DNA from 3 places in the Streptomyces sp. NBC_00358 genome. Region 1 is predicted to be linked to each of the others. Evidence: riboswitches for the same ligand, from Rfam matches in the RefSeq annotation. Region 1 holds a riboswitch; each other region holds the start of a gene.
What was found. A riboswitch is a leader RNA that binds a small molecule or an ion and turns the genes downstream of it on or off. The one in region 1 is predicted to bind cyclic di-AMP.
Positions count from the first base shown of each region.

Region 2: linked by a shared signal. The riboswitch ahead of OHT01_RS11160 (M23 family metallopeptidase) and the one ahead of OHT01_RS21150 (M23 family metallopeptidase) in region 1 are both predicted to bind cyclic di-AMP.
Region 3: linked by a shared signal. The riboswitch ahead of OHT01_RS33785 (C40 family peptidase) and the one ahead of OHT01_RS21150 (M23 family metallopeptidase) in region 1 are both predicted to bind cyclic di-AMP.

Region 1 is NZ_CP107976.1:4,991,672-4,993,925, reverse strand. It holds gene OHT01_RS21150 (M23 family metallopeptidase) at 154-1,167, opposite strand; cyclic di-AMP (ydaO/yuaA leader) riboswitch at 1,179-1,333, opposite strand; gene OHT01_RS21145 (PP2C family protein-serine/threonine phosphatase) at 1,662-2,254, opposite strand, start outside.
Region 2 is NZ_CP107976.1:2,702,395-2,704,648, reverse strand. It holds gene OHT01_RS11165 (M16 family metallopeptidase) at 1-624, shown strand, start outside; cyclic di-AMP (ydaO/yuaA leader) riboswitch at 839-997, shown strand; gene OHT01_RS11160 (M23 family metallopeptidase) at 1,010-1,774, shown strand; gene OHT01_RS11155 (GntR family transcriptional regulator) at 1,971-2,254, shown strand, end outside.
Region 3 is NZ_CP107976.1:7,900,201-7,902,454, reverse strand. It holds gene OHT01_RS33795 (ATP-dependent Clp protease proteolytic subunit) at 1-193, shown strand, start outside; gene OHT01_RS33790 (hypothetical protein) at 201-506, shown strand; cyclic di-AMP (ydaO/yuaA leader) riboswitch at 876-1,040, shown strand; gene OHT01_RS33785 (C40 family peptidase) at 1,044-1,517, shown strand; gene OHT01_RS33780 (DUF6328 family protein) at 1,619-2,191, shown strand; gene OHT01_RS33775 (LysE family translocator) at 2,145-2,254, opposite strand, start outside.

The DNA of each region.
Region 1 (2,254 bases):
CGGCGGCCCTGACGTGGGGGGGTGACGTCAGGACCGTCGGAGATCAGGGAACAGCGCGGATCGGCGGGGAGTCAGGGGCGGGCGGGGTCGTGCGGCACACGTCGGGGGCGACGCGCGTCGGATGCCGTACGACTCGTTCAGGGGCCGTACGGGTCAGGGGTTGAGGCCCCTGGCCTGGAGCCAGGGCATCGGGTCGCTGGCGGTGGCGGCGCCGCCGAGGTGCACTTCGAGGTGCAGGTGCGGCCCGGTGACGTTGCCCGTCGCGCCCACCCGCCCGATGACATCGCCGGTGGCGACCTTCTGGCCCACATGGACGCTGATCGACGACTGGTGGCAGAACCAGAGCTCCGTACCGTCGTCGAGGGTGAGGATCGTGCGGTAGCCGTACGATCCGGCCCAGCCAGCCTCGGTGACGGTGGCGCTGTGGATCGCCTTGATGAGCGTGCCGGTGGGCGCCGCGAAGTCGAGTCCCGTGTGGTACCCGGAGGACCACAGGGCCCCGGCCTCACCGAAGCGGGAGGTCAGGGTGTACGACGAGGTCGGCAGCGTGTAGCTCTTGGCGAGCTCGGCGAGGCGCTCGGTCTCGGCCTTCGCCTTGGCCGTCTCCAGCGCCTTCTTCTTCACGGCGTCGGCCTTGGCCTCGGCGTCGTCCGCGTTCTTCTTCACGGCGGCGGTCAGGGCGGCCTGATGCGTGGTGCTGTCGGCGTGGGCCTGCTGCGACTGGGCCTGCTGCATGATGCGGGCGCGCAGCGCCGAACCGGCGTCCGTGGCGCCCTGCGCCGCGTCGGCGCTGGTCAGGCCGACGCTGGTGAGCGGAGTCGTGGAGCCCTTGGGGGTGCTGGATCCGCCGTGCGAGATCAGGGCTTCGGCGGAGTGGGTGACCGACGACAGGTCGGGCAGCGAGATCGAGACGGGGGCATTGCCCGGCGCGGCGCTGGCGATGCCACCCCCGCCGACCGCGGCTATGACACCGACGCCGAGGACGGTGGAGCTGCGGGCGAGTCCTCCGCCGCGCTGCTTGCCCGTGCGGTGCCGGCCGCGATTCGGCAGAACGGAATCCTCGGTGGGGTTCCACTCCTCCCAGGGTCCCTCGTCCTTGCCGTAGCCGAAGGTCTGCGTGTCGTTCGGCGGGAACGAGGTTGGCTGAGCAGGCGGGTTGGACGCCACGTGGGCGCGCTCCTTTCCTTCCTTGCCGCCTACCGGGTTAGCTGACGGGTTCGGAGAAGGAAGGTCTCCTACGCGCGTACGACCACTGCTTCCACAGCGGAATACGTTCGATTCACCCCACGTGATGGGTCCCCGGTTCCCTTGCGGGATTCGGCGCGTGCGCACGGAGCCGTCTCTTGTGACGGCTGGGACGACCGCACTGCGTTATCGAACGTTAATAGACTCAGGCACCGGATTCCAAGATGTTCCGACTGATCATTAACGGCTCTTGGCCGGGACTTTGAGGTCATGAGCGATGAAAAACGGGCGAGTTGGCCACGCCCTGTCGACACGGGTTCACCTGATGGCATGTCAGACGTCATGCGGAGGGGGACCGGCCGGTCACCGTTCGTGACGGAGCCGCACAAGGCCTTGCGCGGATGCCGTGAAAGGCGGTGCGCGCAGGACCGGAAAGGCCGCCCGGGCGCCGCGGGGCCCGTCGGCGAACACATCGCTCAGATGCGCCGGACGGCCAGCAGCGCCATGTCGTCCGTGAGGGCGCCGCCGGTGTGCCGGCGGACCGCCTCGGCGAGGCCGGTCAGCAGCGCGTCGGGGCCGGGGAAGACCCGTCCGGCCAGCCACGCGGCCGGATCGTAGAACCTCCCGTGCTCATCGCGGGCCTCGGACAGCCCGTCGGTGTACAGGAACAGCGTCGCCCCGCGCGGAAAGCGGTCCTGTATCGCCCGGTCGGGCCAGGTGCCCAGCTCGCCCATCCCGAGCGGCAGCGCGAAGGGCTCGGCGGCGAGGGTGACGAGCGTGCCGTCGGGACGCAGGACCAGGGGTGGCGGATGACCGCGGTTGACGACGCGGACGACGTCCTCGTCGTGCGGGATCTCCGCGAGGACGGCGGTGGTGAACTCCTCGAACGCGTCAGGGCTCTCGTGCAGGGTGCCCGGCCGGGTCAGCGCCCGCTCCAGGCGCCGGGCGACCCCCTCCAGGGTCGCCTCCTGCTCCGCGGCCTCCCGGAACGCGCCGACCACCACGGCGACGGCGGCCACGGCGGTCATCCCCTTCCCCCGTACGTCCCCGACGATCAGCCGCACGCCGT
Region 2 (2,254 bases), 2.3 Mb from region 1:
ATCGTCGACCGCCCCGGCGCCGTCCAGACGCAGTTGCTCATCGGCCGGGTCGGCGCCGACCGGCACGACCGTGTGTGGCCCGCCCAGGTACTCGGCACGTACTGCCTCGGCGGCACCCTCACCTCGCGCCTGGACCGCGTCCTGCGCGAGGAGAAGGGCTACACCTACGGCGTGAGGGCGTTCGGCCAGGTCCTGCGCTCCGCGCCGGACGGCACGGGCGTCGCGATGCTCGCCATCAGCGGCTCCGTGGACACCCCGAACACCGGTCCCGCGCTCGACGACCTGTGGAAGGTGCTGCGCACCCTCGCGGCCGAGGGACTGACCGACGCCGAGCGTGACATCGCCGTGCAGAACCTGGTGGGCGTGGCGCCCCTCAAGTTCGAGACGGCCGCGGCCGTCGCGAGCACACTCGCGGACCAGGTCGAGCAGCACCTGCCGGACGACTACCAGGCGACGCTGTATCAGCAACTCGCCGCCACAGGAACCGTGGAGGCCACCGCGGCGGCCGTGAGCGCCTTCCCGGTGGACCGTCTGGTGACCGTTCTGGTGGGCGACGCGGCGCAGATCGCGGAGCCCGTCAAGGCTCTCGGAATCGGTGAAGTCAGCGTGGTGGCCGCCGAGTAGAGCTCGCGCGGCCGAGGGGCCCTGGTGACTGAAGAGTCATCAGGGCCCTCTTTTTCGCGGACAACGCCCCCAAGATGTCCGTATTGGTACGGAGGTTGCCCTTCTGCTCTGTGGGATGCGCTACAAAAACCGTGATCCGTTTGTTGTTCGAAAGACGTCCCGCTTAGCGTCGGTCCGTCTGTTCGTCACGTAGTGCGCCGCGCCCGCGGCAACCGGACAGTCATCGCCGAGTCCCCATGGCGCGAGCCAGGGGAGCCGGGGACCCACACGTAGTCCCTGGGGTGAATCGGACGCCCTCCCCGGAGGGAGCCCGTAGGAGACCTTCCTGCTCCGAACCCGTCAGCTAACCCGGTAGGCGAGAGGGAAGGAAAGGACCAGCCCCTACATGGCGTTCTCCTGTGGCACCGGCAAGCATCGTCGTCCGAGCCGGGTGCACAGCACCACCAAGACCGCCGTCGGGGTCGCGGCGCTCACCACCACCGGTGTGATCGGAACTCTGGGCTCCCCCGCGTTCGCCGCGGAGTCCCCCGTGGAGCAGACCGGGCTGACCCAGGCCGTCACCCTCGGCGACTCGGTCGCCGACCAGGTCGACGCCCAGGCCTTCGCGCAGCAGCGCGCCGCCGACGAGGCCGCAGCGCGCAAGCAGGCCGAGCAGACCGCGCGCAAGCACGCCGCCGAGCAGGCCGCGAAGCTGCGTGAGACCAAGGAGCGCGCCGCCCGCGAGGCCGAGCGCAAGCGCCTGAACACCTTCGTCATCCCGATCACCGGTTCGTACATCTCCACCGGGTACCAGGCGAGCAGCAGCCTCTGGTCCTCCGGCAGCCACACCGGCGTCGACTTCCACGCCGCCTCCGGCACCTCGGTCCACGCCGTCGGCTCCGGCACGGTCGTCACGACCGGCTGGGGCGGTGCCTACGGCAATCAAGTCGTGATCAAGATGCACGACGGCACGTACACCATGTACGGCCACCTGTCGTCCATCGGTGTGTCCGTGGGGCAGACGGTCACCCCGGGGCAGCAGATCGGCCTCTCCGGGGCCACCGGCAACACGACCGGACCGCACCTTCACTTCGAGGCCCGTACGACCGCCGAGTACGGCTCGGACATCGACCCGGTCGCGTACCTGCGTTCGCACGGCGTCAACGTCTGACGACCGCTTCGCGGCTTCTTCGCCGCTTTCGATGCCCCGGCTCACCGAGCCGGGGCATCATCGTTTCCGGAGGCCGTATGTCCAAAAAATATCCATGGATTCAGGCCTGCCATCGGAAATTCAGGCTTCCTGCAATAGAGTCACTGAACAAGCGTCAATCGATGGCGTTTCGCGGGGATTAAAGCGGAGGTCGGTCATGCGTATTCCGGCGCACTCGGTATGCACGGCGATCCGTGACGACATCGTCGCGGGTGTCTACGAGCGCGGCGGCCGGCTCACCGAGGAACTGCTCGCGCGGCGCTACGGCGTCTCGCGTGTCCCCGTGCGCGAGGCGCTGCGCACCCTGGAGGCCGAGGGCTTCGTCGTGACCCGCCGGCACGCGGGGGCGTGCGTCGCGGAACCCACGGAGCAGGAGGCCGCGGATCTCCTGGAGATGCGCATGCTGCTGGAGCCGCTGGGTGCCGCCAGGGCCGCCCAGCG
Region 3 (2,254 bases), 2.9 Mb from region 1:
CGGGGAGTTGCTGCGTACCCGCGAGACGCTTGAGGACCTGCTCGTACGGCATACGGGACAGAGCCCGGGGCAGGTCGCAGCGGACATCGAACGGGACAAGATCTTCGACGCTCCGGCGGCGCTGGCCTATGGGCTGATCGACCGGATCGGCCCGAGCCGCAGGACCTCGTTCGAGACGCGCGGCGCGAGGTGAGCGGCCGATGATCCCGGACCTCCCGCCGCTGCCCGCGCTGACCCGCGCCGAGGCCGAGCTGATCGACCGCTACCTCGACGTGGTCGACCTGCTCGGCCGGATCAACCCGTCCCGCCCCGGGGACACCTATCGCGGCCTGAGGGCGGCTCAGGCACTGGTCGTCAAGGCCGCGGCCCTGCGGGACGCGCTCACTCTGATGCACCAACGGGGCGAGAGCGAGATGCACGCCCCGACGCTGGCTCAGGCCCTGCGGGTTCTGGACGGTGAGCGGCGCGCGGCCCGGGTCACCGTGCCGCCCGAGTCCGGCAGTTGACGCACCCACACTTTCGAGCCGGTACACGCCGCCGCCCCGCGGTGTCCGGTCCGGGACTCAAACGGACCGGATGGTGTACCCCCCGATGGCGTATTGAACGATCCTTTCTGCGACCCCTCCGAGTTGCGCAACACGCCGACCAGAAAGGCGGGATGAAGCCCTTAGCCGCAGGTGCGGGCGTCGTCGATGTCTCCAACACCCCCTCGAACAGAGGGGTGTCCACCCGAACGGGTGAGTGGTGAGTAAGCCCACAAAACGCCGGTTCCGCTCGGTATTTCCGCCACTCATGAGTGAAGATCCCTTCCGACGACAAGCCCCCGCCACAGCGGCGGGGCGGTCCGGGCGGACGCCGAGTCCTGCCGCCGCCCGGATGACCGGTCGACAGATGTGCATCGGCAGGAGTGGAGGACCCAGCTAGACGGGTCGCCGGAACGGTTCCGGGCGGTCCTTGGGGTGAAGCCGCAGCTGCGGCCGGGCAACTTCGCCAGCCCGAATCCGACAGGTCATCCTTCACAGGCGGCTGACGAAGGGTTGCGCATGACTGCGCTCAATCGTGTCCCGTCGCTGTGGACCCGGGCCGGTACGGCCTCGGCGCTCACTCTTGCCGCCGTGGGCGGCAGCCTCGTGGTCCCCGGCGTCGCACCCGACGCCGAGGCGGCCACCCTTGCGACGAGGGCACTCCAGGTCGCGGCGTCGAAGCACGGCTCCCCCTACCAGTGGGGCGCCACGGGACCGCACCGCTTCGACTGCTCCGGGCTCACGCTCTATTCGTACAAGAAGGCGGGCAAGAAGCTGCCTCGTACGGCCGCGGCGCAGTACAACAAGACGCACCATGTCTCGGCCTCGCACCGCAAGGCCGGTGACCTCGTGTTCTTCCACTCGGGCCGGAACGTGTACCACGTCGGCATCTACGCCGGGAAGGGAAAGATCTGGCACTCCCCGAAGACCGGGGAAGTGGTGAAGCTCCAGAAGATCTGGACGAGGAGCGTCTGGTACGGCAGGGTCAGCTGATCCTGTCCCCGGGGCGGCGGTACGCGGCGCGTACCGCCGCCCCGGGGACACGCGGCGTGTGAGGCGTGTGCGAGACGGGCCGGAGTGGTTACTCATTCCCCATGACCGCCGACCCGGCCCGCACGCCCCGGAACGAGACGTCCGCGCGAAGCGACCCTCCCCAGGAGACGCGGACGTCCGGCCGCGACGAGACACCCCTCGAACGGGCGGACCGCAACTTCGCCGAGCTGCTCCAGGAGTTGCGCGTCACCCAGACGGGGGTGCAGATCCTCTTCGCCTTCCTGCTGACGCTCGCCTTCACCCAGCGCTTCCCCTCCCTGGACACCGTGCAGCGTGCGACCTACGTGGTGACGTTGCTGCTGTCGGTGCTGGCCGCCGCCCTTTTCACGGCCCCCGCGGCGCTGCACCGGTCGCTGTTCCAGCGGCACGCCAAAGCGACCATCGTGCAGGTCTCCTCGCGGCTGGCCACCGTCGGCCTGTGCGTCCTGATGCTGGCGTTGACGGGTTCGGTGCTGCTCGTCGTGGACGTGGTGCTGGGGCGCGGCGCGGGCATCGCGGCGGGCGCGGGCACCCTGGCCGTCTGCGTGGCCCTGTGGGGACTGCTGCCGTGGCTGGTGCGGCGCCGTCTCAGCTCCTCAGCGGCTCCAGGACCAGGACAAGGCCCAGAACGGTGAGGGCGCCGCCGGTGACCGCCTCCACGGCGCGTGGGGCGCGCGGTCCGCGCAGCCACCGTCCGA